DNA from 4 places in the Serratia ureilytica genome. Region 3 is predicted to be linked to each of the others. Evidence: predicted binding sites of a transcription regulator. Region 3 holds the regulator's gene; each other region holds the start of a gene.
What was found. Region 3 encodes CRP, which controls carbon source genes, mostly activating them, when cyclic AMP is high. Its sites were predicted from a motif close to ATGTGANNNNNNTCACAT; they were not measured.
Positions count from the first base shown of each region.

Region 1: the regulator CRP is predicted to act here: its motif matches at 3,765-3,782, upstream of J0X03_RS23635 (PTS mannitol transporter subunit IICBA).
Region 2: the regulator CRP is predicted to act here: its motif matches at 4,135-4,152, upstream of msrB (peptide-methionine (R)-S-oxide reductase MsrB).
Region 4: the regulator CRP is predicted to act here: its motif matches at 1,759-1,776, upstream of glpT (glycerol-3-phosphate transporter).

Region 1 is NZ_CP071320.1:4,993,714-5,001,384, forward strand. It holds gene J0X03_RS23625 (MltR family transcriptional regulator) at 1-304, opposite strand, end outside; gene J0X03_RS23630 (mannitol-1-phosphate 5-dehydrogenase) at 399-1,544, opposite strand; gene J0X03_RS23635 (PTS mannitol transporter subunit IICBA) at 1,603-3,516, opposite strand; gene J0X03_RS23640 (DUF3053 domain-containing protein) at 4,059-4,778, opposite strand; gene J0X03_RS23645 (Fic family protein) at 4,998-6,002, shown strand; gene glyS (glycine--tRNA ligase subunit beta) at 6,043-7,671, opposite strand, start outside.
Region 2 is NZ_CP071320.1:2,198,052-2,205,722, reverse strand. It holds gene ansA (asparaginase) at 34-1,050, shown strand; gene pncA (bifunctional nicotinamidase/pyrazinamidase) at 1,073-1,705, shown strand; gene chiD (chitinase ChiD) at 1,939-3,216, shown strand; gene J0X03_RS10260 (YeaC family protein) at 3,262-3,534, opposite strand; gene msrB (peptide-methionine (R)-S-oxide reductase MsrB) at 3,598-4,011, opposite strand; gene gapA (glyceraldehyde-3-phosphate dehydrogenase) at 4,360-5,355, shown strand; gene J0X03_RS10245 (D-hexose-6-phosphate mutarotase) at 5,550-6,425, shown strand; gene J0X03_RS10240 (MipA/OmpV family protein) at 6,520-7,284, opposite strand.
Region 3 is NZ_CP071320.1:308,224-315,894, forward strand. It holds gene J0X03_RS01390 (aminodeoxychorismate synthase component II) at 1-407, shown strand, start outside; gene argD (bifunctional acetylornithine/succinyldiaminopimelate transaminase) at 539-1,756, shown strand; gene J0X03_RS01400 (YccS/YhfK family putative transporter) at 1,797-3,875, opposite strand; gene crp (cAMP-activated global transcriptional regulator CRP) at 3,926-4,558, opposite strand; gene J0X03_RS01410 (OsmC family protein) at 4,941-5,348, shown strand; gene J0X03_RS01415 (phosphoribulokinase) at 5,387-6,256, opposite strand; gene J0X03_RS01420 (YheU family protein) at 6,408-6,641, opposite strand; gene J0X03_RS01425 (hydrolase) at 6,638-7,618, opposite strand.
Region 4 is NZ_CP071320.1:4,861,916-4,869,586, forward strand. It holds gene glpA (anaerobic glycerol-3-phosphate dehydrogenase subunit A) at 1-1,640, opposite strand, end outside; gene glpB (glycerol-3-phosphate dehydrogenase subunit GlpB) at 1-1, opposite strand, end outside; gene glpT (glycerol-3-phosphate transporter) at 2,005-3,360, shown strand; gene glpQ (glycerophosphodiester phosphodiesterase) at 3,443-4,522, shown strand; gene yigL (sugar/pyridoxal phosphate phosphatase YigL) at 4,566-5,363, opposite strand; gene pldB (lysophospholipase L2) at 5,368-6,411, opposite strand; gene rhtB (homoserine/homoserine lactone efflux protein) at 6,559-7,179, shown strand; gene rhtC (threonine export protein RhtC) at 7,228-7,671, opposite strand, start outside.

The sequences.
Region 1 (7,671 bases), 420 kb from region 3:
CGTGGTTCAGCTCTTCGCGCATCGCCATCAGCAGCTCGGCGTCTTCATATTCGTGGCGGGAAATCACCCCCAGCCCGTACATCAGCTTCAGGCGCACCGACAGCTCCCCCAGCGGGCCGCTGCCGGACAATAGCGGTTCGACGGCGTATTTCACCGCATAGTCGTCCTTGCGGAATACCTGCACCACCAGCACGTTGAGCGCTTCCGCCAGCAGCTCTACCGCCGCGATCAGGAAGCTGCGCACCGTTTTGCCCGCGTTCAGCTTTTCCAGAACCTGGTTTTCAAATGCCTGTGCTTCTTCCATCGTCGCTTTTCGAAAGGCGTGGGGAGGGCCGTCGATGCCGAACTCGGGTTCCAGGAGCGCAGCAAGCTGCGCTCGGGTGTTCATCATCACGATTCTACTTGTGCATGGCGTTATACACAGCAACGGCCTCTTCTACAACCTCGCTTTCCGCCGGCAGGCCGGAAATTTGCGCCAGCGCGGCTTTCGGCCCGAGCGTGTTCAGCAGTTCCGCCAGTTCCTGCGCCTGCGGATCCTGTTCGCTGCGGTAGCTCATGGCGGCGGCGATGCCCTGGATCAGGTTGGCATGCGGCAGGCCGTATTCCAGCGTGCCCAGCAGCGGTTTGATCAGGCGATCGCCGGCGCTCAGTTTGCGCAGCGGCTGGCGCCCTACGCGCTCGACGTCGTCGTGCAGATACGGATTTTCAAAGCGGCCGAGGATTTTGTTGATGTAGGCGGCATGCTTGTCGGCGTCGAAGCCGTAACGCTTGATCAGCACCGCGCCGCTCTCTTCCATCGCCCCTTTCACCACGCGGCGGATCGCCGGGTCGAGAATGGCGTCGCGAATGGTTTGCAGCCCGGCCCGTTGGCCGAGGTAGGCGGTGATGGCGTGGCCGGTGTTGAGGGTGAACAGCTTGCGCTCGACGAACGCCATCAGGTTGTCGGTCAGTTCCATGCCGGCGATCGCCGGAGGCTGGCCTTTAAACTGCGTCTGATCGACGATCCATTCGCTGAAGGTTTCCACCGTCACTTCCAGCGGATCGCTACTGTCCGCCGGCGGCACGATGCGATCGACCGCCGAATCGACGAAGCCGACGTGCTGCTCAACCCATGCCTGCTCGTCCTGCGGCAGCGCGGCGAACACATGCTGTTTCAGCTGGCTGGTGCCGCGCACCATGTTCTCGCAGGCGATGATGTTCAGCGGTTGCACACTGCCCTGCTGATGGCGCAGCACCAGCCCTTTGGCGATCGTGCCGGCGATTTTGGCGAGAATTTGCGGGCCAACGGCGGTGGTCACCAGATCCGCTTCGGCGATCAGCGCCACCGCAGCCTCACTGCCGCTGTTGACGGCGCTGACGTTGTTGACGCTCTCCACGCGCTCTTGCTCGCCCACCACGTGCACCGCGTAGCTTTTACGGCTGTTCAGCAGATCCAGCACCGTTTGATTGACGTCGGCGAAGGTCAGTTCAACCCCGGCGTCCGCCAGCAGCTTGCCGATAAAACCGCGGCCGATATTCCCTGCGCCAAAATGTAATGCTTTCATAACTCTACCTTCTTAATGTCGAAGGGTGCAGCAAGCTGCACCCTTTAAAATGATTCCGTTATCCGGCTTTTTTGCCGCCGAGCAGGTCCAGCACTTCCTGAACGCTGGTGGTATTCGCCAGCCGCTCGATCACGCTCTCGTCATCCAGCGCGTTGGTCAGGCTGGTGATCACCTGAATATGCTCGTTGTTGCGCGCGGCGATGCCGATCACCAGACGGGCCACTTCATCCTCTTCATCGCCGAAGCGCACGCCCTGTGGGTACTGACAGAACACCACGCCGGTGCGCAGCACCCGGTCTTTGGCCTCGATGGTGCCGTGCGGCACGGCGATCGATTCGCCCAGGTAAGTGGAGGTGAGCTTTTCGCGCTCCAGCATCGCCGGCACGTATTCCGCCTCGACGTAGCCGCCCTTCACCAGCTGCTCGCCGGCGAAGCGGATCGCCTGCTCTTTGTCGCTGGCCTGCAGGTTGAGGAACACGTTGCTCTCGCTCAGCTTGAACAGGTTCGGTTCCCCGGCTTCAAAGCTGTCGTCCAGCGCGCCCAGCACCTTCTGCTGGTTGTCGGTGGTTTTGTTGACCGCCACCAAACGCTCGACCAGATCGCTGTACAGCTTGCTGTCGAGGAAGTTGGTCAGCGAGATGTGCTGGGCCTGCGGCGCGTGGCGCATCGCGCGCTCGGTCAGATCGCGGTGGGTGATCACCAGATCCACGTCGTCCGGCAGGCTGTTGATGGCGCTGTTGGTCACCGAGATGTTCTTCAGCCCGGCGTCGGCCACTTTCTTGCGCAGCACCCCGGCGCCCATGGCGCTGGAACCCATGCCCGCATCGCAGGCGACGATGATTTTGCGCACGGTGCTCAGATCGCCGTCGACCGATGCCGCCGCGCCGCCTTTGGACTGCGATTTCATCTCTTGCATGCGACGGGTCGCAGCTTCCAGATCGTCATCCTCTTTCACCTTGGAGGTTTTCAGCAGGAAAGCGGATACCACGAAGGAGACGGCGAAGGCTGCGCATACCGCCGCAATGTTGGCGAAGTAAGCGCCTTTCGGCGTCATCGCCAGCACCGCCAAAATCGAACCCGGGGAAGCAGGAGAAACCAGGCCGCCGTTCAGCATCGTCAGGGTAAAGACGCCGGTCATGCCGCCCAGGATCACCGCCAGCAGCAAGCGTGGGTTCATCAGCACGTAGGGGAAGTAGATTTCGTGGATGCCGCCCAGGAAGTGAATGATCGCCGCACCGCCGGCGGATTGCTTGGCGCTGCCGCGGCCAAAGAACATGTAGGCCATCAGCACGCCCATGCCCGGACCTGGGTTGGCTTCTATCAGGAAGAACACCGATTTGCCGGCTTCCGTGGCCTGCTGAATACCCAGCGGCGAGAAGATGCCGTGGTTGATGGCGTTGTTCAGGAACAGGATTTTCGCCGGTTCAACGAAAATGGACGCCAATGGCAGCAGGTTGTTCGTCACCATCACGTGCACGCCCGCCGCCAGCAGCTTGGAAAGCACCTCCACCAGCGGCCCGATGCCCAGGAAGGCCAGGATCGCCAGCAGCATGCCGATGATGCCGGCGGAGAAGTTGTTCACCAGCATTTCAAAGCCGCTTTTGATCTTGCCGTCCACCCAGCGATCGAAATGCTTGATGGCCCAACCGCCCAGCGGGCCGGCGATCATCGCGCCGAGGAACATCGGCATGTCGGCGCCGACGATGACGCCCATGGTGGTGATGGCGCCGACCACGCCGCCGCGATCGCCGCCCACCAGCCGCCCGCCGGTGTAGCCGATCAGCAGCGGCAGCAGGTAGGTGATCATCGGGCCTACCAGCTTAGCCAAGGTCTCATTCGGCAGCCAGCCGGTTGGAATGAATAGCGCGGTGATAATCCCCCAGGCGATAAAGGCGCCGATGTTGGGCATCACCATGTTGCTCAGGAAGCGGCCAAAGTTTTGCACTTTAACCTTGATGTCTGGTGAAAACATAAAACACACCCCTATTGTTACGCGCTGACAATAGAGCGCGTGATTATTGTTGTGACGATCCAGCCGTGTTGCCGCTGTATGCGAAACGGACTCTATCACGCTGTTTTTGTCACGCGAACTTCACGGATTTTTTGTGATACAAATCACACACAACACCCCAATAAACCACCCTTTATAGTGACCAATATCACATTTATGGCGTGTAAAAAAAGCACAGTGAGAAAAAAGTCGCCACAAAACCCCCAATAAAGTGACTATGATCACATTTTTAAATTGGCGTTTTGTTTTTGAATTGTGACATTAGTCACAATTTATTTTTAGCTGCAGCGCCGATCGCAACGCTCTGTTTGATCTTCCCTGTGAGCACTCATCCCGCCGGGAACTAGCGAAGTGATGAATGAAAGAAAACTACATTGCCTAATGAATGGATTAATTGAAGTGTAGTACAGAAGCCTGCGCAATAAGCCAGCAAGCGATTGGAAACGCTGAGGGGAAATAAAACAGGCCGGCAATGCCGGCCTGTTTCGCGCCTGGACGCGTTATTATTGCGTCACGCTTTGAATGGTTTTCTGCGCATTCATCAGGTTCTGCTGCTTAGCCACCAGATTCGACATCATGGTGTTGTATTGCGCCACCTGCTGCGCAGTGCGGAACTGCACGCCGTTGTTGTTGAAGCTGACCTGATTGCCCTGGCTCTGCAGGAAGTCGCCGACCTGCACCAGATCCTGCACAAAGCTGGCGGTAGTCGGGATCGCCGGCATCAAGGCGTTGGCCGGGGCGGTGACTATCTTGTCATAGGCCTGGTTGTACACCGCCTTCAGATCGTCAGGCTGCTTCAGCGCCGCGTGGGCAGTATCCGCCTGCGATTTGGCCGACTGGATCTGCTGGCCCAACAGGTTCAACGCCCCGACCGATTGCTGCAGCGCGTCGCGTTTGTTCAGGTAGTCCTGCGCGGTGCGGATCTGGTTAATCTGATCCAGCGCCGGGGTCAGGCTGGCGCCGACCGATTTGGACAACTGCTGCGAAAAACCGACCAAAATCGCGTAATCGCCGGCATAGTTGCCGAACTTCTGCTTCTGATCTTCGCTCAGCGTGGGGATATTCGCCCCGCTGCGCATCACGGTATTCTGTAAGTAATCGATAAATGCTTTGCGCTGTTCCGGCTCTTTATCGCCGCAGGCGGTCAATTGCATGACCACCAACAATGCCAATACCGGTGCCAACCAACGCGCGAAACCTCTGCTCTGGATCCCTACCGCCATGTGACATAACTCCTGTTATAAACCTGCTTTTTCATTGGACTCCGCCCCTTTTTCCGCACTCCGTGCGCCTATAAGAATAGATCAACTGGCGGCGTTCCGATACGCGATTCCGCTTGCGGTGAACATTGTCTCGGCCGGAGGCGGTTGAAAACGGCGTACTGCACGTGCCACGCACGCATGGTACACTTTTCCAACGTTTATCGTCGGGCCAACTTGCTCATGTCCTCTTATCAGCCACCGTTGACCATCACGCCCTCCATTCTGCATCTGGCGACAGACGTCGGCGCCGCATTGGCCCGTTTGACGATACAAGCGGAACAAGAGCATGCATTGCGGCTAAGGCGCATCAATCGGATCCGCACTATTCAAGGTTCGTTGGCGATCGAAGGCAATACCCTGAGCGAAGAGCAGATCACCGCTATCATCGCAGGTAAGCGCGTCATCGCCCCTCCGCGTGACGTTCAGGAAGCGATGAATGCCATCCATTGCTATACCAACCTGAATCATTGGCATCCCGAAAATGAACGCGATCTGCTTGCCGCACATGGGATGTTGATGAACAGCTTACTGCCTGATGCTGGCCGCTATCGTCAAAGCGGCGTCGGCGTGATGAACGGCAATGTTGTGATACATATGGCTCCACCGGCGGAACGCGTACCGTTGCTAATCCGTCAATTGCTCATCTGGCTGCAACAAACCGACCTGCCACCGCTGATCGGCAGCTGTGTATTTCACTATGAATTCGAATTTATCCATCCCTTTGCCGATGGAAACGGCCGTATGGGACGGTTGTGGCAAACGCTGATTTTGTCACGCTGGGATCCGTTGTTCGCCAACGTGCCGGTTGAGAGTCTGGTACATGATAACCAACCCGGATATTACCAGGCGCTGAATGCCAGCAACCAAAAGACCGATTGCTCACCCTTCGTTGAATTCATGCTGGAAATGATTCTAAAAGCGCTTGAGCTGAGCATTACCCCCCAAGTCACCCCCCAAGTCACCCCCCAAGTCGCTGACTTGCTAGCGGCGCTGCAAGGGGAGATGTCGCGAGAAGCACTCCAGAATGTTCTACAGTTGCAAGATCGAAAATCTTTCCGCGAGCGCTATCTACAGCCGGCCTTGAATGCGGGTTGGATTGAAATGACGCTACCGGATAAACCCAAGAGCCGTTTACAACGCTATCGCTTGACCGCTGCCGGTATCAGACTGTTACGCCAACCATAAAAAAGGCGCCCGCAGGCGCCTTTTCACAGCAAAGAATCGCTTACTGCAGCACGGAGATATCCGCCACCTGCAGGAACAGCTCACGCAGTTTGCTCAGCAGCGTCAGACGGTTAACGCGCACTTCCGCATCGTCCGCCATTACCATCACGTTGTCGAAGAACGCATCCACCGGCTCACGCAGCGCGGCCAGTTCCACCAGCGCTTCCTGGTAGTTGCCCGCCGCGAAGTACGGCTGCAGCTTGTCGCGCAGCACCACCAGGTGAGTCGCCAGCTGGATCTCCGCCGCATCCTTCAGCACCGAGGCGCGCACGCTGTCGTTCAGCGTTTCGGTAGACTTGGCCAGAATGTTGGAGACGCGTTTGTTGGCCGCAGCCAATGCCGCCGCCTCGTCCAGCGTACGGAAATGGGATACCGCCTTGACGCGCGCGTCGAAGTCGGCCGGTTTGGTCGGACGGCGCGCCAGCACCGCCTGAATGGTATCGACCGCGTGGCCTTCTTCCTGATACCAGGCACGGAAACGACCCAGCATGAATTCCACCACGTCGTCGACCACCTTGGCATTGGTCAACTTGCTGCCGTACAGGCGCACGGCCTCTTCGGTCAGAGTCTGCAGATCCAATGGCAGGTTTTTCTCGACGATGATGCGCAACACGCCCAGCGCGGCGCGGCGCAGCGCGAACGGGTCTTTATCGCCCTTCGGATGCTGCCCGATGCCGAAGATGCCGGCCAGGGTGTCCATCTTGTCGGCGATCGCCAGCGAGCAGGCCACCAGCGACTGCGGCAGCGCATCACCGGCGTAGCGCGGCTGATACTGCTCGTTCAGCGCAACGGCGACGTCTTCCGCCTCACCGTCGTGGCGCGCATAATGCATGCCCATCACGCCCTGGGTGTCGGTGAATTCGAACACCATGTTGGTCATCAGGTCACACTTCGACAACAGGCCAGCACGGGTGGCGTGGTTGACGTCGGCGCCAATCTGGCCGGCAACCCAGCCCGCCAGCGCCTGGATGCGATCGGTTTTGTCGCGCAGGGTGCCCAGCTGCTGTTGGAACAGCACGGTTTCCAGGCGCGGCAGGTTGTCTTCCAGACGTTTTTTGCGGTCGGTGTTGAAGAAGAACTCGGCGTCGGCCAAACGCGGACGCACCACCTTCTCGTTGCCGGAGATGATCTGCTGCGGGTCTTTCGACTCGATGTTGGCCACGAAGATAAAGTTAGGCAGCAGTTTGCCTGCGGCGTCGTACACCGGGAAATACTTCTGGTCGCCCTTCATGGTGTACACCAGCGCTTCCGCCGGCACCGCCAGGAATTTCTCTTCGAATTTGGCGGTCAGCACCACCGGCCATTCCACCAGCGAGGCCACTTCTTCCAGCAGGCTGTCGCTCAGATCGGCCTTGCCGCCGATCTTCTGCGCCGCCAGTTCGGCGTCGCGTTTGATAAGGGCTTTGCGCGCTTCGTAGTCAGCGACCACTTTGCCGCGCTCCAGCAGGATCTGCGGGTATTGGTCTGCATTGTCGAGGGTGAACTCGGCTTCGCCCATGAAGCGGTGGCCGCGCACGGTGCGCGCGGATTCGATGCCCAGCACGGTGCCCGGGATCAGATCGGCGCCCAGCAGCATCGTGACGGTGTGCACCGGACGCACGAACTGCACGTCGGAATCGCCCCAGCGCAT
Region 2 (7,671 bases), 1.9 Mb from region 3:
TCAGCCCATCTTATCTTTGTTAAAATCATAACCATGCAAAAGAAATCCATTTACGTCGCCTACACCGGCGGCACCATCGGCATGCAGCGTTCCGAGCACGGCTATATTCCGGTTTCCGGCCACCTGCAGCGTCAGCTGGCGCTGATGCCGGAATTCCATCGGCCGGAGATGCCGGATTTCACCATTCATGAATACGCGCCGCTCATCGATTCCTCGGACATGACGCCGGAAGACTGGCAGCACATCGCCGACGACATCAAACAGAACTACGATCGCTACGACGGCTTCGTGATCCTGCACGGCACCGATACCATGGCGTTCACCGCCTCGGCGCTCTCCTTCATGCTGGAGAACCTGGCCAAACCGGTGATCGTCACCGGCTCGCAGATTCCGCTGGCGGAGCTGCGCTCCGATGGCCAAACCAATCTGCTGAATGCACTGTATCTGGCGGCCAACCATCCGGTGAACGAAGTCAGCCTGTTCTTCAACAACAAGCTGTTCCGCGGCAACCGCACCACCAAAGCGCACGCCGACGGCTTCGACGCCTTCGCCTCCCCGAATCTGCCGCCGCTGCTGGAAGCCGGTATCCACATTCGTCGCCAGCACGGCATCGACAGCCCGGTTTGCAACGGTGCGCTGCAGGTACATGACATCACGCCGCAACCGATCGGCGTCGTCACCATCTATCCGGGCATTTCCGGCGCGGTGGTGCGCAACTTCCTGCTGCAGCCGGTCAAGGCGCTGATCTTACGCTCCTACGGCGTCGGCAACGCGCCGCAGAAGGCCGAGCTGATCGACGAGTTGCGCGCGGCTTCCGAACGCGGCATCGTAGTGGTCAACCTGACGCAGTGCATCTCCGGGCGCGTCAATATGGAAGGCTACGCCACCGGCAACGCGCTGGCGCACGCCGGGGTGATAAGCGGTTTCGACATGACGGTGGAAGCCGCTCTGACCAAGCTGCACTATCTGTTGAGCCAGCCGCTGACGCCGGAACAAATCCGCGCCCTGATGCAGCAAGATCTGCGCGGCGAGCTGAGCATCAACGGTTAATCGACTGAACTCTGGAGCGGCGATGAAAACGGCCCTGTTGTTGATTGATCTGCAAAACGACTTCTGCCCCGGCGGCGCGCTGGCGGTCGCGGAGGGCGACGCCGTCATCCCGGTCGCCAATCAGGCGATCGCCGCCTGCCTGGCGCGCGGCGAACCGGTGGTGGCCAGCCAGGACTGGCATCCCGCCAATCACCGCAGCTTTGCGGTGAACTCCGATGCGCAGGTCGGCACCCTCGGTGAGCTGGAAGGCCTGCCGCAGGTATGGTGGCCGGTGCACTGCGTACAAGGGAGCCTCGGCGCCGATTTTCATCCCCAGTTACAGCGGCAACACATCAATGCCGTCTTTCGCAAAGGGCAAGATACGAACATCGACAGCTACAGCGCGTTCTTCGATAACGGCCACCGTGCGCAAACCGAACTCCACGGCTGGCTGCAATCGCAGGGCGTCCGGCGGTTGGCTGTCATGGGCCTGGCGACCGACTACTGCGTGAAGTTCAGCGTGCTGGATGCGCTGGCTGCCGGCTATCCGACGCAGGTGATCGTCGACGGCTGCCGCGGCGTGAATCTGCAGCCGGACGACAGTGAGCGGGCGCTGCAGGAGATGGCGCGCGTCGGCGCTCAACTGGTTACCCTGTCACAATTTCTCGCCAATTAAATCCTGCCGGGCGCTATCGGCGCCCTCTCTGGGCGGCGGCGAAAATATCGACGCCGCTCACAATGCTGTTCTTCTTCTCCTCCAGCCGCTTGTGACCGGCAGGCGCTTTTGCTGTTATGGCAGCGACGCTTTTGGCGTCAAACGGTTATACGCATCCGGGGCCCGCTGAGCCCGGCTTTATTGTGACCGCTACTGGCGGTACGGTCGGCCTTGCCGATCCCAAGGAGACAAACATGAAAATAACCCGAAAACTGCTGCCTTTGCTGGCAGCGGTGCACTTGGCTATCGCCGGTATCGGCGCGGCTCAGGCGGCCTATCTCTCCGTCGGCTACTTCAACGGCGGCGGCGACGTCACCGCCGGCCCCGGTGGTGACATCGACAAGCTGGACGTGACGCAAATCACCCACCTCAACTATTCGTTTGGCCTGATCTACAACGACGAGAAAGACGAAACCAATGCGGCGCTGAAAGACCCTGCTCGCCGCCACCAGATCTACCTGTCGCCGAAAGTCACGGCCGATCTGCAACGTCTGCCGGTGCTGCGCAAACAGAACCCCGAGCTGAAAGTGCTGTTGTCGGTCGGAGGCTGGGGCGCACGCGGTTTCTCCGGCGCCGCCGCCACCGCGGAAAACCGGGCGATTTTCATTCGCTCCGCGTTGCAGGTGATCGAGCAGTACCGGCTGGATGGGATCGATCTGGACTGGGAATACCCGGTAAACGGCGCCTGGGGTTTGGTGGAAAGCCAACCGGCAGACCGCGACAACTTCACCCTGCTGCTGAAAGAGCTTCATCAGGCGCTGGGTAAAGGCAAACTATTGACCATCGCCGTCGGGGCCAACGTCAAAAGCCCACGTGAATGGGTCGATGTAAAAAATATTGCGCCCTACCTCAATTACATCAATCTGATGACCTACGACATGGCTTACGGCACGCAGTACTTCAATGCCAACCTGTACGATTCAACGCGTTGGCCAACCGTAGCCGCCGCCGATCGCTACAGCGCCGATAACGTGGTAAAGCATTATCTGGCCGCCGGTCTGAAACCGGCGCAGATGAACCTGGGTATCGGTTTCTACGGCCGGGTGCCGAAACGGGCGACCGAGGCGGGCATCGACTGGGACAAGCCGGACGCCGCCAACCATCCGGTGACGCAGCCTTACTTCAGCGCGCGAGAAATCGCCCTGTTCCGCACGCTGGGATTGGATCTCAGCAAAGACACTTATTTTAAATACCGCGATATCGTCAACAAATTGCTCAACGATCCGCAGCAGCGTTTCCGCGAGCACTGGGATGACGACGCCAAAGTGCCATACCTGACGCTGCAATCCGCCGAAGGCAAGCCGCTGTTCGCCATCTCGTACGAGAACCCGCGTTCGGTGGCCATCAAGGCCGATTACATTAAAAGCCAGGGATTGGGCGGTGCGATGTTCTGGGAATACGGCGCAGACGACAACAACCGGCTGGCGCAGCAGCTGGCGGAATCGCTGGGCATAAAGGGCGAGAAACGTTGAATCGACGGGGCGATGGCAACATCGCCCCGCTTTAGGGGTGGAGCCTTACTGCGGCTTGAGTTTCACCAGCGGCTCGGCAACGAACTGCTGCTTCAGCTCTTGTTTGCTCTTCATCACGATCTGCCCGTCGGTGCCGATGCTCATATGCTGCGGATCGACGTTGTTCATCGACTGCCACAGCATCACCGCCTGCAGGCTGTTTTCCTTTTGCTCCGGCGTCAGCGCCACGCCGTCCGGCCATTTGCCCAGTTCAACCGCCTGCACCAGGCGTTGGTATATCTCGGGCGTCATCGCCGCAATCAGATCTTTCACGTCCATCAGGGCCCTTCTCGCTTACGGAAGAATAATTAGCTGAATCGATTTTGTTGGTTAAATTACCGCTTAACCGGCCGTTTGATCGCCATTTTCGCCATCGGTGAAACTCAGCGAGGCGGAATTGACGCAGTAACGGTCACCGGTCGGCTGCGGGCCATCGGGGAATACATGCCCCAGGTGCGCGTCGCAGTGGCCACAGCGGATTTCAACACGATGCATATTATGTGAATTATCATCAAGATAACGGATTGCATCGGCGGAAACCGGCTCGTAAAAGCTGGGCCAGCCGCAGCCGGAATCGTATTTGGTTTCGGAATAGAACAGCGGCTGGTTACAGCACAGACAATGGTACACGCCCTCACGCTTGTTATGCAGCAATTTGCCGCTAAACGGCGCTTCGGTGCCACGCTGTTGTGTGACATAACGTTGGATTTCATTCAGTTCCGTGACCGGATGAGCGGGGGTTGTCTCTTTAGCCATTTGTGCTTATCTCTGAATGTGGATAATGTCAACGAAAACAATGATTAATAATAACAAAAAATTAACACCGCTGCAGGGGTTTTTGGCCTAAACTGTAGCCCATAAAGGCCACGTCACGATGATATGTGATAGCGATCACACATCTTGCGTATGCTGACTTTATACTTGGCGGCTTGTCCCCATATAACGGATGAGGCCGAGCGCAAATGGACTGTGCAATAAGCGTGCAAAACCACCCTTCCGGTTTGACTTGCCGCAAGTATTGACACGATTCCGCTTGACGCTGGGTAAGGTTTTTGTAATTTTACAACCAACCTTTTATTCACTAACAAATAGCTGGTGGAATATATGACTATCAAAGTAGGTATCAACGGTTTTGGCCGTATCGGTCGCATTGTTTTCCGTGCTGCTCAAGAGCGTTCTGACATCGAGATCGTTGCAATCAACGACCTGTTGGACGCAGAGTACATGGCTTACATGCTGAAGTATGACTCTACTCACGGCCGTTTCAACGGTACGGTAGAAGTTAAAGACGGCCACCTGGTTGTTAACGGCAAAACCATCCGTGTTACCGCAGAGAAAGACCCGGCTAACCTGAAGTGGAACGAAGTGGGCGTTGATGTGGTTGCTGAAGCGACCGGTATCTTCCTGACCGACGAAACCGCACGTAAACACATCACCGCCGGCGCTAAAAAAGTGGTTCTGACTGGCCCATCCAAAGATGCGACCCCAATGTTCGTTCGCGGCGCCAACTTTGACAAATATGCCGGCCAGGACATCGTGTCCAACGCCTCTTGCACCACCAACTGCCTGGCGCCACTGGCTAAAGTCATCAACGACAACTTCGGTATCGTTGAAGGCCTGATGACCACCGTTCACGCCACCACCGCGACTCAGAAAACCGTTGATGGCCCGTCTCACAAAGACTGGCGCGGCGGCCGCGGCGCATCCCAGAACATCATCCCTTCTTCTACCGGCGCAGCGAAAGCGGTTGGCGTGGTTCTGCCAGAACTGAAAGGCAAACTGACCGGCATGGCGTTCCGCGTACCGACCCCTAACGTGTCCGTTGTTGACCTGACCGTTCGTCTGGAAAAAGCGGCTACCTACGAAGAAATCAAGAAAGCCATCAAAGACGCCGCTGAAGGCTCTATGAAAGGCGTTCTGGGCTATGTTGAAGACGACGTGGTTTCCACCGACTTCAACGGCGAAGTGCTGACTTCCGTGTTCGATGCCAAAGCCGGTATCGCACTGAACGACAACTTCGTGAAACTGGTTTCCTGGTACGACAACGAAACCGGCTACTCCAACAAGGTTCTGGATCTGATCGCTCACATCTCCAAGTAATGGCATGATGTTAAGCTGATAATGAGGGCGACATTTTTTTGTCGCCCTTTTTTTACCCGTCATCTTTCGAGTCACAGCGTTGTTCGCTGCACACACTCACCTCAGTCACTGTCTAAGCATGCGCCTGAGGGCCTGGTTGTGACCCGAAAGCTAATAGGGTCCATTTCTATTTCCGGCAAACAATAGGTTATGAAATGAACGAGAAAATTTTCACCCTGCCCGTTTCCGAACAGATTTCTCCTTATATCAGCCAGCGCCAACTCGATGAGCTGGGCGTGGTGGTCGTGTCGCACCCGAAAGTGCGCGCGGCGGTCGCGCTGCAGGGTGCGCATTTGCTGGCCTGGCAGCCTAGCGGTGAGCAGCCGGTAATTTGGCTCAGCAACAACACGCCTTTCGCCAAAGGCAAGGCCATCCGCGGCGGCGTGCCGATCTGTTGGCCGTGGTTCGGCCCGGTGGCGCACCCCTCCCACGGGTTCGCTCGCAACCAGCCCTGGAGCCTGACGGCGCACGATGAAGATGACAACGGCGTCATCCTGACCTTTACGCTGAAAGACAATGAGCAGACCCGCAAGCTGTGGCCGCACGCCTTCACGCTGATTGCTCGCTTCAAGCTGGGTGAAGAGTGCGAGATCGAACTGGAATCGCACGGCGATTATCAAGCCACGGCGGCGCTGCACAGCTACTTCCAGGTTGGCGATATCGATCGGGTCAGCGTGGCGGGCCTGGGCGAACCTTATATTGATAAGGTGGCGGGCGGCGTCGAAGCGCGTCAGACGGGCGAAGTGACCTTCGTCGGCCAAACTGACCGCGTCTATACCCGTCCGGAGGCCTTCAGCCTGATCCGCGATCCGGCGCTCGCACGCACCATCGAGGTTCATCACCATCATATGAGCGACGTTATCGCCTGGAACCCCGGCGTAGAGCTGTCCTGCAGCATGGGAGACATGCCGAACGACGGTTACAAGACCATGGTCTGCGTTGAGACCGGGCGCGTCAGCAAACCGCTGGTCGCCGCCGGCGAACAACCCGCCCGTTTGGGTGTGACCTTCCGCAGCCGTAAAAAGGCCTGAAACCCCGTGCGCGTCAGCGCACTACGGATGTGCAAAAGGGGCGCTCGCGCCCCTTTTTGATGCACGCCATGCACACTTATCGTGCAATGCGCGATTAGAAGGTGTAGCTCACACCCGTCATCAGCAAACCGGTGTAAGATTTATCCACCATCGGGCTGTCTTTCACTTCATCCGACAACTTCACATAGCGGCCGAGGAAGAAGGCGTTCCAGCTCTTGTTGATCTGGTAATTGGCGCTCAGCTCGAGATACGGCGCCCAGCTATCGCTCGGGGTGTAGCTGTCCAGACCGCTGCGGCGCGATTCATTGGCGCTGACGCCATAGTAATATTTGTTCTGGTTTTTGCTGTTCCACATCACGCCTACGCCCGGAACCAGCGTCAACGCGTCCAGATCAAACTTGTACAGATAAGCCACATCGCCCACCAGCCCGTTGCTGTAGTTCAGCGTGTCGCCGGTGAAGGTGGTGCGAATGGTGCCCCACTCTGCGTTGTGTGAATAGGCCAGGCCGGCCATCAGCGTGCCGCGACGCTTGTCGAGACGCTTCATGCGATCGTCGTCGCTGTCGCCCGGACGGTAGCCCCATGGCGTGTAATACCCCATGATGCTCAGCTGATTTTCTTGATCTTTCCACAGGTAGTAACCGGCGGTCAGAGTACGGAAGTAGAAGTCGTCACCTTCATAGTCGATGACGGGCACCGGATAAACGCGATCCTGATAACCGCGATACGGGTCCGGGCTAACCAGCGCGGCAGCACCCAGTGACCAGGTTCCCGCCTGGGCACTTTGCGCACAAACCATTGCGGAAGCGATAATTGCTAGCGTTTTGAGTTTTGAAATCTTCACTGGTTCTTTTTCCATAAATTACAGGGTTAATAGCCGCAATAGTTTATGTGAAAATTTAGTTACGCGCCTAATCTTTACAATAGAAAACGACCAAGATCGAATAACTTATAGCGGAATTATGAATTAATCATGGCGGAACGATGACGATTCATGCCGCAGGCCGCGCCAGACAAGGCATTTGGTTATCCCGGCAATAACTGAGTCATTGATATGACTTAAAAAAAGCTTTTTCTACGGCAGGAAATTTTCCGGCAAGCAAACTAAGCTTAAATCAGAAGGTGAATTTATCCTGGGCCCAGTGGCATACAGCGCAACTCGCGATAATAAGCGCACCAAGTTGGCATACGGGTTGCTGTACTCAGGCGTATTCTCATCTTTCGGGAGCCAGAACACTATCACACG
Region 3 (7,671 bases):
ACGAAGCGGGCATCTCGCTGGCCGCCATTCGTCATTTCGCCGGCAAGCTGCCGATCCTCGGCGTGTGCCTGGGGCACCAGGCGCTGGGGCAGGCGTTCGGCGCCGAGGTGGTGCGCGCCCGCGCGGTGATGCACGGCAAAACCTCGGCGATTCGCCATCTGGGCGTCGGCGTGTTTCGCGGCCTGAGCGATCCGCTGACCGTGACGCGTTACCATTCGTTGGTGCTGAAAGCCGATACGCTGCCGGATTGCTTTGAAGTGACCGCCTGGAGCGAACGCGACGGCGTGCGCGACGAGATCATGGGTATCCGCCACCGCACGCTGGCGCTGGAAGGGGTGCAGTTCCACCCGGAAAGCGTGCTCAGCGAGCAGGGCCATCAGCTGTTGGACAATTTTCTCAGGCGTTAATCCCTTCGCATTTTTTTCGCCCGTCAGGCGTTTTGCATTTGCGCTTTAGTGTTTTTTTATGCATATTTCGTGATTACATTTTCATTATAACATCGCGATAGCGCTGAAAAACCTTCAGGGTGGAGCCGAAAATGACTGACAAATCCGCAGTGAGCCGCAGCACCTTTGACCAGGTGATCCTGCCTGTTTATGCACCCGCCCAGTTTGTGCCGGTGCGCGGCCAAGGCAGCCGGGTCTGGGATCAGCAGGGAAAAGAGTACATCGATTTTTCCGGCGGCATCGCGGTGACGGCGCTGGGGCACTGCCATCCGGCGCTGGTCGAGGCGCTCAAACGCCAGGGCGAAACCTTGTGGCATACCAGCAACGTCTTCACCAATGAACCGGCGCTGCGCCTGGCGAGCAAATTGATCGACGCCACCTTCGCCGATCGGGTGTTCTTCGCCAACTCCGGCGCAGAGGCCAACGAGGCGGCGTTCAAACTGGCGCGTCATTACGCTATCACCCGCCACAGCCCCTATAAAACCAAAATCATCGCCTTCTATAACGCGTTTCACGGCCGCACGCTGTTCACCGTGTCGGTGGGCGGGCAGGCCAAATATTCCGACGGGTTCGGGCCGAAGCCGGCCGACATCGTGCACGTGCCGTTCAACGATCTGGCGGCGGTGAAAGCGGTGATGGACGACCACACCTGCGCGGTGGTGATGGAGCCGATTCAGGGCGAGGGCGGCATTACGCCGGTCGACGCCGACTTCCTTAAAGGCGTGCGCAAACTGTGCGACCAACATCAGGCGCTGCTGGTGTTCGACGAAGTGCAAAGCGGCATGGGGCGCAGCGGCAAACTGTTCGCCTATATGCATTATGGCGTGACGCCGGACATTCTCACCACCGCCAAGGCGCTGGGCGGCGGTTTCCCGGTCAGCGCCATGCTGACCACCGAAGACATTGCGTCGGTGATGCAGGTGGGCACCCACGGCACCACCTACGGCGGCAACCCGCTGGCCTGCGCGGTGGCGGAGGCGGCGCTGGACGTGATCAATACGCCGGAGGTGCTGAGTGGCATTGAGCAGCGTCATGCGCTGTATGTGCAGGTTTTGCAGCATATCGGCGATAAATACGGTATTTTCACCGCGATTCGCGGCATGGGGCTGCTGATTGGCGCCGAGCTGACGCCGCATTATCACGGCAGGGCGCGCGACTTCCTCACCGCCGCCGCCGCGCGTGGGTTGATGATCCTCAATGCCGGGCCGAACGTGATCCGTTTCGCGCCGTCGCTGGTGGTGGAGCTGCAGGATATCGAGGCCGGCATGGCGCTGTTCGAGCTGGCGGTGCAGGATGTGATCAACGCCTGAAGCCCGCGCGGCATATAACGGGGCGCGGCATGCCGCGCCCTTATTGATCGCGCAGTTTGCGCTTGAGCCAGATGCCGTGGTGCGGGCGCTGGCGCCAGGCCAGCGACGAAATGGTGTGCATCACGCTCAGGTGCGACAAAATGCGCCGCAGATGGCGCTCCATCTCGGTAACGGGCATGTCCGGATGCAGATCCGGCGGCTGCATGATGCCGCTGTTGCCGCTGCTCGGGCCGTCGTATTCCAACCGCTGCTGGCAGCTTTGCAGCGCGATTTCACAGGTCTGCAGATACTCTTCCGCCAGTTTCGGCGTCAGCATGTAGTGCTCGCGTGCCAGAATGGTCATGGCGTTCAGGTGTTCGACGATGAACTGGCTGTGAGTGACCCACAGCCGCATGTCCGCCAGATAGTTTGACGCGAACCCCGGCTCTTGCATCGCCTGATTGAGCGAGGTGAACAGCGCGTTGTGTGCCTGGTTGACCTGCATGCGGGTATAGGCCAACGCGGTGGCGTCCGGTTCCGGTTGCTTCAGCATCAGCCGCAGCGCGGCTTGATCGTTCTCCAGCGCCTGATGGGCATTCTTGCGCAGCAGCCCGCTTTGCCACTGCGGCCACAGCCAAATGGTGCCGCCGAACGCCAGCACGCAGCCGATCAGCGTATCGATCAGGCGCGGTACCAGAAAATGCGAGCCGTTCAGCGCCAGCAGCTGCAGGGTGTAAACCGCCGTGACCGTAAAGCCAATCACCGACAGCCCGTAGTTCTTGCGCGAAACCAGGTAGGCCAGCAGCGTGATCACCAGCATGATGCTCAGCGTTTCTCCCTCCGGCAACTGCAGCTGCAGCAGCCCGGCTGCCAGCAATAGCCCGGCAATCGTGCCCAGCGCACGGTGCTGAATACGCACCCGGGTGGCGTTATACCCGTTTTGGCTCACCAGCATGATGGTGAGCAGGATCCAGTAAGGCTTCGGCAGGTTGAATACCGCACCCAGGCTGCTGCCGACCGCCAGCGTTACGCCCAGCCGCGCGGCGTTGCGCAGGGCGGTGGATTTGAACGACAGATAGCTGACCAGCGCCGGCCAAAACGGCAGGCGGTGCTGGCCGGGCATCAGGTCGCGGCGGTACAGCGGATGCTGGGTGCGCAGCAGGCGGGCGATGCGGCTGAAGTGGTAATAACAAAACTGGCCGACCGGATTATCGGGATGCTGCGCCGCCATTTTTTCCAGCGCCGCCAGCTCGTGGGTCATGGAGAAGCGCTTCGAATATTGATGATAGAGAATATCGTGCGCCACCACGCGCAGCCGGCCGGCGATCACCTGAGCATTGCGGCGAATGATCGCTTCGGCCTGGCTCTGCTCCACCAGTTTTTGCACCTCTTCCGGCAGATGCAGGCTGACGGTGATGTGCTCCTGCAGGTCCATCGCCACCTGAAAGGCGCGCTGCAGGCGCTTTTGCTCGAGATTGTTGGCGTGCGGCAGGAAATTAAGCTGTTGGTACAACAGGCTGATCAGGTCCATCACCTTTTGCTGGCGCACCAGCAGCGGCGGCAGCGCGGTCTGCGGATCGGTGTGCTGGGTCAGCAGCGAGTATTTGGCTTCGAAATAGTCCGCCAGTTCCAGATAGAGCTGGCTCAGCGTCTCGCGCATCGGCTGCTCTTTCCACAGCTTGAACCAGAACCAGGTGAATAAGCCATACCAGGCGGTGCCGATCGCGTACAGCAGCGGCGCCTGCCAGATAGGCACCGTGCCGGCCGTGCTGAGGGCGAAGATGGCGGCCACCAGCGCCGCCGGCAACAGCCGGGCGTGCAGCGGGCTGATTTCGCCGGTGACGCCGAGCAGCAGCGCCAGGCCCAGCATCAGCGCCGGCAGCGGCACGTGCCACAGCAGGGCCTGTTGCAGCAGCACGCTGCTGAAGGCGAACAGCGAACCGCCGACGATCAGTCGTTTAAAGAAGCGCTTATGCGGCGTATCCAGCCCGGCGATATTGCAGCAGGCGGGCACGAGGGAGAACATCAGGCCGAGCTGCAGCTGGCCTATCAGCAGGCCGAACAGCACCGGCAGGCACAACACCAGCGTTTGTCGCAGTGCGTAGTTGATTTCCGGGTGGTAGATCAGGCGGCGCCACATGGCAGAGAGCAGACAAAAAAACGGCGCAGACTGCGCCGTTTTTTCAGGGATTAACGGGTGCCGTAGACGACAATGGTTTTGCCGTGGGCGGAAATCAGGTTTTGATCTTCCAGCATTTTCAGAATACGGCCAACGGTTTCACGCGAGCAGCCGACGATCTGGCCGATCTCCTGACGGGTGATCTTGATCTGCATGCCGTCCGGGTGAGTCATGGCGTCGGGTTGCTTCGCCAGATTCAGCAGGGTTTGCGCGATGCGGCCGGTAACGTCCAGGAAGGCGAGGTTGCCCACTTTTTCGGAGGTGACCTGCAGGCGGCTCGCCATTTGGGCGGACAGACGCATCAGGATGTCCGGGTTCACCTGGATCAGCTGGCGGAATTTCTTGTAGGAAATTTCGGCCACTTCACAGGCGGTTTTCGCGCGAACCCAGGCGCTGCGCTCCTGGCCTTCTTCGAACAATCCGAGCTCGCCGATGAAATCCCCCTGGTTGAGGTAGGACAGGATCATCTCTTTACCTTCTTCATCCTTGATCAGCACCGCGACGGAGCCTTTCACGATGTAGTAAAGCGTTTCGGCCTTTTCACCTTGGTGAATCAGCGTACTCTTCGATGGATATTTGTGGATATGGCAATGAGACAGGAACCATTCGAGAGTAGGGTCTGTTTGCGGTTTGCCGAGAACCATTCGCTGTTATCCTCTGTTGTTATCGCTGCCTTGTGTCACAGGGGTCAGAGTTCCCTGTAAAACCCGCCTGTAGCCGCAGTTATGAGCGAGGGCTACCGGCAAGTTTTGAGGCGTGTCATAAAAATACGCTGTCGCTCTAGCATATTAACTTGCCGTAAGCGCTGCAAGCTACATTCTGTTAACATACCGGTAAAGGAGCCTTTCTCTGGGCGTTTCCCTGAAATTCAGTGTCCCGGAAAGATTTATTGCGGCTCTGTTTGTAGCACAGAGTAAGGCGGGTGTCTCGTGTTGTCTCGCTTCAGCATGATTAGCATCAGGTTACGTTGCCTGTTTCTATGCGAAAGCGTACTCTGATTTTAAGAAATCAACCGGAGTGACGAGAATGCAGGCAAGAGTTAAGTGGGTGGAAGGGTTAACGTTTTTGGGTGAATCGGCCTCCGGCCACCAGGTGCTGATGGACGGCAACGCCGGCGATAAAGCGCCCAGCCCGATGGAAATGGTGCTGATGTCGGTGGGCGGCTGCAGCGCGATCGACGTGGTGTCCATCCTGCAAAAAGGGCGCAACGACGTGCGCGACTGCGAGGTGAAGCTGACCTCCGAGCGCCGTGCAGAAGCCCCGCGGTTGTTCACCCATATCAACCTGCACTTCATCGTCACCGGCCAGGATCTGACCGACAAAATCGTAGAGCGAGCGGTGAACCTGTCGGCGGAGAAGTACTGCTCGGTGGCGCTGATGCTCAACAAGGCCGCCACGGTGACCCACAGCTTCGAGATCCGCCAGCCGGCGTAATCGAGACGGAGCGCGGCCCGCCGCCGCGCTCAACGCGTTTATTCGATCTTCTTGCCTTCCAGCAGCCGCTGCACCAGCGGCGCCATGATCAGCTCCATCGCCAGCCCCATCTTGCCGCCCGGCACCACTAACGTATTGATGTGCGAGATAAACGAGCCCTGCAGCATCGCCAGCAAATAGGGGAAGTCAATCTGATCCAGCCCGCGGAAGTGGATCACCACGAAGCTTTCATCCAGTGAGGGAATGGCTTTGGCGGCGAACGGGTTGGAAGTATCCACCGTCGGTACGCGCTGGAAGTTGATGTGGGTGCGCGAGAACTGCGGCGTGATGTAGTTGATGTAGTCTTCCATCGAACGCACCACCGAGTCCATCACCGCCTCGCGGGAGTGGCCGCGTTCGCCGGTATCGCGGATCAGCTTCTGTATCCACTCCAGGTTGACGATCGGCACCACGCCGACCAGCAGATCGACGTGGCTAGCCACGTCATGGTGTTCGGTGACCACACCGCCGTGCAGCCCCTCGTAGAACAGCACGTCGGTCGGCGCCGGCAGCGGCTCCCACGGGGTGAAGGTGCCCGGCACCTGATTGTAGGGTACCGCTTCGTCGTAGGTGTGCAGGTACTTGCGCGAACGGCCGGTGCCATTTTTGCCGTACTCGATAAAGCTCTGCTGCAGCAGACCGAAGTCGTTGGCCTCGGGGCCGAAATAGCTGATGTGTCTGCCCAGATCGCGCGCCTTGCGGATCGCCGCGTCCATTTCCGGCCGGGTGTAGCGGTGGAAGCTGTCGCCCTCCAGCTCGGCGGCGCGAATGTTGAGCTGTTGGAAGATTTTGCGGAACGCCACGCTGGTGGTGGTGGTGCCGGCGCCGCTGGAACCGGTCACCGCGATAACGGGATGTTTGGCAGACATGGTGGTTGTCACTCCGTGTTGAATGCGCCGGCGTCAGGGGATTATTGTGGCTCTTGTTGACGCTCTCTATGTCAGGAAAAAATGGCGCGCGCTGGTTTGCAATGTCCCATTGTTACCTGATTTTTTCCGTCAGTCATAGAACCGGGCGCCACTAAATTTCTTCCTGCCCGGCGCGGATCTGACCGCGCGGCATGATGTTGACGCTCTCATGCAGTTCCGACCACACCAGCACCACCTCGCCGTTTTTCAGCTGGCGGCGCACGTCCTCCACCTTCTGCTCCAGCGATCGTTCGTGCTCGCCGTAATCGGTGCCTTCACGCAGCACAAAGGATTCGATCAGGCTGTTCAGGGTGTCGGTTGCCAGTTCTTGCCAGGGAATGATCACGTCGGGATGTCCAGAGAAGGGGAAAGCCAGGCCGGAATGCGATGCTCCAGCCACATGTGCGGTTTTTTCAGCGTGCCGCCGACAAAGCCGACGTGGCCGCCGAACTCGGTCAGCTGATATTCGATATTGCGCGGCAGGCCGGCGACGTCGGGGATCACCTCATGGGTCATGAAGGGATCGTCCTTCGCATGGATGATCAGCAGCGGCGTTTGGATCGCCGGCAACAGCGGCAGGGCGCTGCAGCGGCGATAATAATCGGTGGCGTCGCTGAAGCCGTGAATGCGCGAGGTGATGGCGTCGTCGAATTCGCGGATGCGCCGCAACCCGTTCAGCTGTGACAGCTTGAGCGGCAGGGTGTCCGGGTAGTGCAACAGCTTGCGGGTGGCGTTTTGTTTCAGCTGCCCCAACAGGTAGCGCTGATAGACGCGGGAGAAACCTTGCTCCATGCGATAGGCGCAGGGCTCCAGCATCAGCGGCGCCGAGACCACCACCGCCGCCTGCAGCAGGCTGTCGGCGCCTTGCTGCGCCAGATAACAGGCCAGCATGTTGCCGCCGAGCGAAACGCCTACTGCCGCGGTTGGCACCTCGCCGTAGCTGTCGTGCAGCCAGCGCAGGAAGAAACGCGCGTCTTCGGTTTCGCCGGAGTGGTAGATGCGCTGTTTGCGGTTGGGCACGCCGCTGCAGCCGCGAAAGTGCATCACCACCCCGAGCCAGCCACGTTCGCGCCAGGCGTTGAGCAGGCCATGCGCGTAGGGGCTGTAGAAGCTGCCCTCCAGACCGTGGAACAGCACCGCGCGCGGTTTATCGCGCGCCTGCGCCGGATCCTCGCTCCAGGCGAGATCGACGAAATCGCCGTCGGGCAATTCCAGCCGTTGCCAATGCGGTTTCAATAACACGCGGCGGCGCACCAGCCGCGGCAACAGCGTTTGCAGGTGCGGGTTACTGGCCCCGGTCAGGGGGCGAAAGACGTCATGCATAGGCGGAGTAAAAATGTTGTTGGCGACTATTGTGAGATCCCAGGCGCACTGTT
Region 4 (7,671 bases), 550 kb from region 3:
TCATCCGCCTCCTGCTCCTGGTCGGCCTGGGCTTCAAGCCCGCATAATCCCTGGTAAACCCAGCTGGTGAATTCGCTCTCGCGCAGCGCATCGCCCCAGGCGATCGGCCGTACGCCTTTCCAGCGTTCGTTGAGGAACTGCGACAGCTGCGCGATGGATTGCTGCGGCGTGCTGACGTTAAAGCGCGTCAACAGCCCGGCGGCGCGGCAGGCGCAGAGTTCGCCCTGGCAGGTGCCCATGCCGACACGGGTGCGGCGGCGCAGATCCACCAGGTTATTGACGGTCAGCGAGTTGACCGCATAGCGCACTTCCCCGGCGGTCACCGCCTCGCATTCGCACACCAGGCTGGTGTCGAGCCGATCGGCCGCCGGCACCTGGCTGGCGCGATCGCCGTGCCGATAGATCGCCGAGCCGCGAATGCTGGCGGGCAGAGAAACCACGCTGCGCACCGTTTCCTCCGCCGACTGACGGGATCCGGGCAGCGCGTCCTGCGCGGTGGTGCACGGACTATTTACGCCGAGCTTTTCGCATACCTTGTCGGTGGCCCACTCCGCCATCAGGCGGTAGGTCATCAGCTTGCCGCCGGTAATGGTGATAAACCCTTCCAGCCCGTCGCGGGCGGCGTGATCGAGCAGCACGATGCCGCGGCTGACGTTGCGCCCGCTGGGATCGTCGTCGCTGGCCACCAGCGGCCGCACCCCGGCATAGGCGCGCAAAATGCGGGTCTGCGCCAGGGTGGGCGCCAACAGCGCCCCTTCGCGGATCAGAATGTCCACCTCCTGCGGGGTCACCAGCATGTTGTCAATTTGGTCGTAGTCGATATGGGTCGAGGTAGTGCCGATCAGCGAGATGGTGTCGCCCGGCACCAGGATGTCGGCGTCCGCCGGTTTGCGGCAGCGGTTGATCACCATGTTGTTGATGCGATGGCCGAGGATCAGCAGCGCTCCCTTGGCCGGGAACATGCGGATGCGCAAATCGGCGTATTCGGCGATCTGCTGGCCCCAGATGCCGGCGGCGTTGACCACCACCGGCGCGTGCAGCTCATAGCGCCGCTGATTCTGATGGTCGTAAACGCGCACGCCCGTCACCCGATCGCCACTGCGCAGCAACCCCACCACCTGATGGTAGGTCAGGATCTGCGCGCCGTGCTCGCGCGCGTCCAGCATATTGGCGGCGGTCAGCCGGAAGGGATCGACGGTGCCGTCCGGCACCCGCACCGCGCCGATCAGCGCCGGGTTAGCCGCCGGCTCCAGTCGCAGCGCCAGCTGCGGGTCGATCGCTTCGGCGTCGATGTCGGCCTGGCGACAGGCGGCGATAAACTGCTGCTGATAGTCCAGCGAGTCTTGCGGCAAGGTGATGAACAGCCCGTCGGTGCGCTCGATACAGTGATGCGCGATGCGTTTCAGGATGCGGTTCTCTTCTATGCATTCGCGCGCCGACTCGCCGTCGGTCACCGCATAGCGCGCGCCGCTGTGCAGCAAACCGTGGTTGCGGCCGGTGGCGCCGGTGGCGATGTCGTGGCGCTCCAGCAAAATGCATCGCAAGCCGCGCCGCGCACAGTCGCGGGCAATGCCTGCGCCGGTGGCGCCGCCGCCGATGATGATCACATCCGTTTCGCCGCCGTCAAAATAGCTGCTCATGTCGCTCCCTCAGGATCGGTAGTTATGAGCCTATTGAGCCACGGTTATTAGGGTCTTTGTTTGATAAGGAACAATAACGAACATAAAACGAAATAAAAATGTCCACAAAAAACCATCAATGTGATCATAATCACGATTTTTGGACGTTTTTCTATTTCATAACGTTAACGAATCGCTCAAAATCCGCCGTGGTTTCATGAAAGTGTAACAATTGCGCCATTCGTCACAGCGACACCAGGCGTATTTGATGACAATGGCGCTCGTTATGGAACACAAAAACACCACATTCGATATCCGCTCAATCATCAAATGAACGTAAAAGGTCATATTGATGTGATAACAGATAAAGCCATCGGAGGCGCTCATGTTGAGTATTTTTAAGCCAGCCGCACACATCGCCCGTGTGCCGAGCGATAAGGTAGACCCGCTCTACCGTAAGCTGCGCTGGCAAATTTTCCTGGGGATCTTCTTCGGTTACGCCGCCTACTATCTGGTGCGTAAGAACTTCACCCTGGCCATGCCTTACCTGATCGAACAAGGCTTCAGCCGCGGTGACCTCGGCTTCGCGCTGTCGGGCATCTCCATCGCCTACGGCTTCTCCAAATTCATCATGGGTTCGGTCTCCGACCGTTCCAACCCGCGAGTGTTCCTGCCTGCCGGCCTGATCCTGGCGGCGGCGGTGATGTTGTTCATGGGCTTCGTGCCGTGGGCAACCTCCAGCATCGCCATCATGTTCGTCCTGCTGTTCCTGTGCGGCTGGTTCCAGGGCATGGGTTGGCCGCCGTGCGGCCGCACCATGGTGCACTGGTGGTCGCAGAAAGAACGCGGCGGCATCGTCTCCATCTGGAACTGCGCCCACAACGTGGGCGGCGGCCTGCCGCCGCTGCTGTTCCTGCTGGGCATGGCCTGGTTCAACGACTGGCACGCGGCGCTGTACATGCCGGCCTTCGGCGCCATCCTGGTGGCCCTGATCGCCTTCGGCCTGATGCGCGACACCCCGCAATCCTGCGGCCTGCCGCCGATTGAAGAGTACAAAAACGACTACCCGGACGACTACAGCGAAAAAGACGAAGAAGAGCTGACCGCCAAGCAGATCTTCATGCAGTACATCCTGCCGAACAAGCTGCTGTGGTACATCGCGGTCGCCAACGTGTTCGTCTACCTGCTGCGTTACGGCATTCTGGACTGGTCGCCGACCTACCTGAAAGAAGTGAAGCACTTCGCGCTGGACAAGTCTTCCTGGGCCTACTTCCTGTATGAATACGCCGGTATCCCGGGCACCCTGCTGTGCGGCTGGATGTCGGACAAAGTGTTCAAAGGCAACCGCGGCGCCACCGGCGTGTTCTTCATGACGCTGGTGACCATCGCCACCGTGGTGTTCTGGATGAACCCGGCCGGTAACCCGACCGTGGACATGATCTGTATGCTGGTCATCGGCTTCCTGATCTACGGTCCGGTAATGCTGATCGGCCTGCACGCGCTGGAGCTGGCGCCGAAGAAAGCCGCCGGCACCGCCGCGGGCTTCACCGGCCTGTTCGGCTACCTGGGCGGCTCGGTTGCGGCCAGCGCCATCGTCGGTTACACCGTAGACTTCTTCGGTTGGGACGGCGGCTTCATGGTGATGATCGGCGGCGGCGTACTGGCGGTTATCCTGCTGCTGCTGACCATGCTGAACGAGAAGAAACACCACGCGGAAATCGCTGCCGGCAAGCGCGGCTAACCGTCACACGACTTTTGCATGATTTAAAGGCCGCCCTGCGGCCTTTTTACTACCCTGCCCCCAACAACACGGAGAAAACGGAATGCGGACTCAAGTCAAAGCCCTGCTGACAGGGATCATTCTCGCCACCTCAATGGTCAGCGCCGCGCAGGCGGCGGACAAAGTGGTGATCGCCCACCGCGGCGCCAGCGGCTACCTGCCGGAACACACCCTGCCGGCGAAGGCGATGGCCTACGCGCAAGGCGCCGATTACCTCGAGCAAGATCTGGTGATGACCAAGGACAACGAGCTGGTGGTGCTGCACGACCATTACCTCGATCGCGTCACCGACGTCGCCGAACGTTTCCCGAACCGCGCACGCAAAGACGGCCGTTATTACGCCATCGACTTTACGCTGGCGGAGATCAAATCGCTGAAGTTCACCGAAGGCTTTGACATCGAAAACGGCAAGAAGGTACAGGGCTACCCTGGCCGCTTCCCGATGGGCAAATCCGACTTCCGCGTCCACACCTTCCAGGAAGAGATCGAGTTCGTACAGGGTCTGAACCATTCGACCGGCAAAAACATCGGCATCTATCCTGAAATCAAAGCGCCTTGGTTCCACAAGCAGGAAGGCAAAGACATCTCCAGCAAAGTGCTGGCGGTGCTCAAGCAGTACGGTTACACCGGCAAGAACGACAACGTCTACCTGCAGTGCTTCGACGCCAACGAGCTCAAACGCATCAAGAACGAGCTGGAGCCGAAGCTGGGCATGGATCTGAAGCTGGTGCAGCTGATCGCCTACAACGACTGGCAGGAAACCTACGAGCAGAAAGCCGACGGCAAGTGGGTGGAATACGACTATGACTGGATGTTCAAACCGGGCGCGATGAAGAAAATCGCTCAGTATGCCGACGGCATCGGGCCGGACTACCACATGCTGGTGGTGGCGGATCAATCCAAACCGGGCCACATCGTGCTGACCGACATGGTGAAAGAAGCGCACGCCAGCAAGCTGGCGGTGCATCCGTTCACCATTCGCGCCGATGCGCTGCCGAAGTACGTGACCGACGTGAACCAACTGTATGACGTGATTTACAACCAGGCAGACGTCGACGGCGTGTTCACCGACTTCCCGGACAAGGGCGTGCAGTTCCTGCAGAAGCAGGGCCAGCACAAGTAATAACAAGGGCGCCGCAAGGCGCCCTGATTATTTAAAGGTTATTTCAGAGGAACATCTTGCGCAGGTAGTGCGGCACCGCGTTATCGGCATTGGAACCGATCACCTCCAGCTCCGGCAGCATATCCTTCAGGCGCTGATGCGCATCGCGCATGATGCAGCCCTTGCCGGCCATCGACAGCATCTCCAGATCGTTCATGCCGTCGCCGAAGGCGATGCACTCTTGCAGCGTATAACCGATGATCTTGGCCACTTCTTCCAGCGCATGCCCTTTCGACACGCCGCCCGCCATCACTTCCAGGCAGGTCGGGAACGAGAAGCTGACGTTGACCCGATCGCCCCAGCGGGCGTTGATGGCGTCTTCCACCTGCAGCAACCGCTCGTGGTCTTCACAGGTGAAGTAAACCTTGCAGACGCCGTCGGTTTCCAGCAGGCCCGGCTCGAACAGCTGATATTTGAACACCGACTCCTGGAAGAACTCTTCCTGCTCCGGGCTTTCGCGGTTGGTAAACCAATCGTCGTTGCGGTAGACGTTGGTGGTGATCTGCGGATCGTCGTGCAGCATGCCGTACAGATCGCGGGCGATATCCCCGTCCAGGTTATGGCTGAAGATCAGCTCGCCGGCCGTGTTGTGCACCCGCGCGCCGTTGGAGGTGATCATAAAGGCGCTGATTTCCAGGCTGTCGCGGATCTGCGCCACGTCGATGTGGTGGCGGCCGGTGGCGAACACGAAATGCACGCCTCGCTGGGTCAGCAACTTCAGCGTTTCTTTGGCGTACGGCGACAGGGTATGGTCGGGAGACAGCAGCGTGCCATCTAAATCGGAAGCGACGACGTGATACATAGCGTTATGTTCTAACCTCTGATGGAGTTGTCGGCGGCAGCGCGCCGCCTAAGTGTTGAGCAAAGAAGCGCAGGATTGCGTTCAGTGCTTCGGCGCGCATCGCGTCCCGCTCGAACAGGATCTCATGGCGTGCGCCGTTGATAACCCACGGAAGCCCCCCTTCGCAAGGGCGCCCCGCGTCTGACAGAGCCTGACAAAAAGCCTGGTGCGAACGGTTGTCGACCACCCGTTCTTCACCGGCCTGCAAAAGCAACAGCGGCGTTGTGATTTTCCCGGCCTGCGCGATGATCTGCCGGCCAGCGCGGATGCTCTCACGCACCCAATGGTAAGTCGGCCCGCCCACCTGCAGCTCGGGATAGTCGGCGTAATAACGCAGGCTGCGCCGGTAGCGCTCGCGGCTGTGGGTCAACACGTTGACCACATAGGGCAGCGGACGCCACTGGCCGGTGCCCACCGCGTAATAATCACGGATCGCCGGGCGTGTCTCCACCCAGTCGAGAATGCGGTCGGCCAGCCAGCCCGGCATCGGCAGCTGGATGCCGAACATCGGCGCGCAAAACGCCGCCGCGTCGAACGCCTGCGGCCGGCGCTGCAGGAACTGCGCCAGGATCGCGCCGCCCATCGAATGCGCCAGCGCGAAACGCTGCCGGTAACCGCGCGACTCGACCTCGCGCAGCCACAGCTGCTCGAAATCGTCCACGTAGTCGGCAAAGTTTACCACATGACCGCGGTGCGTATCCGCCAGTAAACGCCCGGAGCGCCCCTGGCCGCGATGATCGACGATCACCACGTCGTAACCGCAGTGGAACAGGTCGTAGGCCACCTCAGGGTATTTCACGTAGCTTTCGATGCGGCCGGGGCTGACCACCACCACCCGCTGATGCCGCGCGGAACGGAAACGCACAAAGCGGATCGGCACGCCGTCCACGCCGCTGAACTCGCCTTCTTCGCGCTGCCGCCAGAAATCCAGCAGCGGCCCGGTGGCGAAGGCAGCGAACTGCGTTTCACGCGTTAACCAGTCATCGGAGCTGAGAGTGAACGAGGTCATCGAGAGCGTTTTCCCTGTGGAGCCGGCGGAAAATGTGACCGCTGGCACAAGAAATCATACTAGCGTATTGTGATTCAATTCTGACAAAAAACGGCGCCGCCTCGGCGCATTGTGGCACAAAACGACACTTTCAGGGAGCCGAGAACCATGACCTTGGACTGGTGGTTAACCTACCTGCTGACCACGCTTATCCTTAGCCTCTCCCCCGGATCCGGCGCCATCAACACCATGAGCACCGGCATCAGCCACGGCTATCGCGGCGCCGCCGCGTCAATCGCCGGGCTGCAGGTCGGGCTGAGCGCGCACATCGTGCTGGTGGGCATCGGCCTCGGCGCGCTGATATCGCAATCGCTGCTGGCGTTCGAGCTGCTGAAATGGCTGGGCGCCGCCTACCTGGTGTGGCTCGGCATCCAGCAATGGCGCGCCGCCGGCGCGCTGGATCTGCATGCGCTGGCGGGCAGCATGCCGCGCCGCCGCCTGTTCCGCCGCGCAGTGCTGGTCAACCTGACCAACCCGAAAAGCATCGTGTTCCTCGCCGCGCTGTTCCCGCAGTTCATCTTGCCCCATCAGCCGCAGGCCGAACAGTATCTGGTGCTCGGCGTCACCACCGTGGTGGTGGATATTCTGGTGATGATCGGTTACGCCACCCTGGCGACGCGCATCGCCGGCTGGCTGAAGACCCCGCGTCAAATGCAGCTGCTCAACCGGGTGTTCGGTTCGCTGTTCATTTTGGTGGCGGGGCTGCTGGCGACCGCCCGCAAAGCCTGACAAAAAAGGCCGGGCATCGCTGCTCGGCCTTGGGCATTTCACTGCCGGTTAGCGGGTAAAGATCAGGTGTAACCCGAAGCCGGTAAACAGCACGCCAGCCACCCCGTCTATCCACTTGGCCAACCGCTGATAACCGCGGCGCATCGCCGGCAGCGCGAACACCACCGCCACCAGGCTGAACCAGACGAAGGTCTCGGCGACGATCAGCAAGAACAGCCCCCAACGCGCCCCGGCGCCGACGCTGTCGCCGACGAACAGCGAGAACACGCTGCCGAAATAGATCACCGCTTTCGGGTTGGACAGGTTGGTCAAGAAGCCGCGAATAAAGCTGCGCCCGGCCTTCGGCAACGCCACCTGGGCCTCTGCCGCGGGCGGAGCTTGCTGCGTCCGCGCGGAACGCAGCAGTTGCCACCCCATCCAGCACAGGTAAATGCCGCCGCCGACCATGATTATCTGATGCAGCCAGGCCATCTTCTGCAGGATCAGATGCAG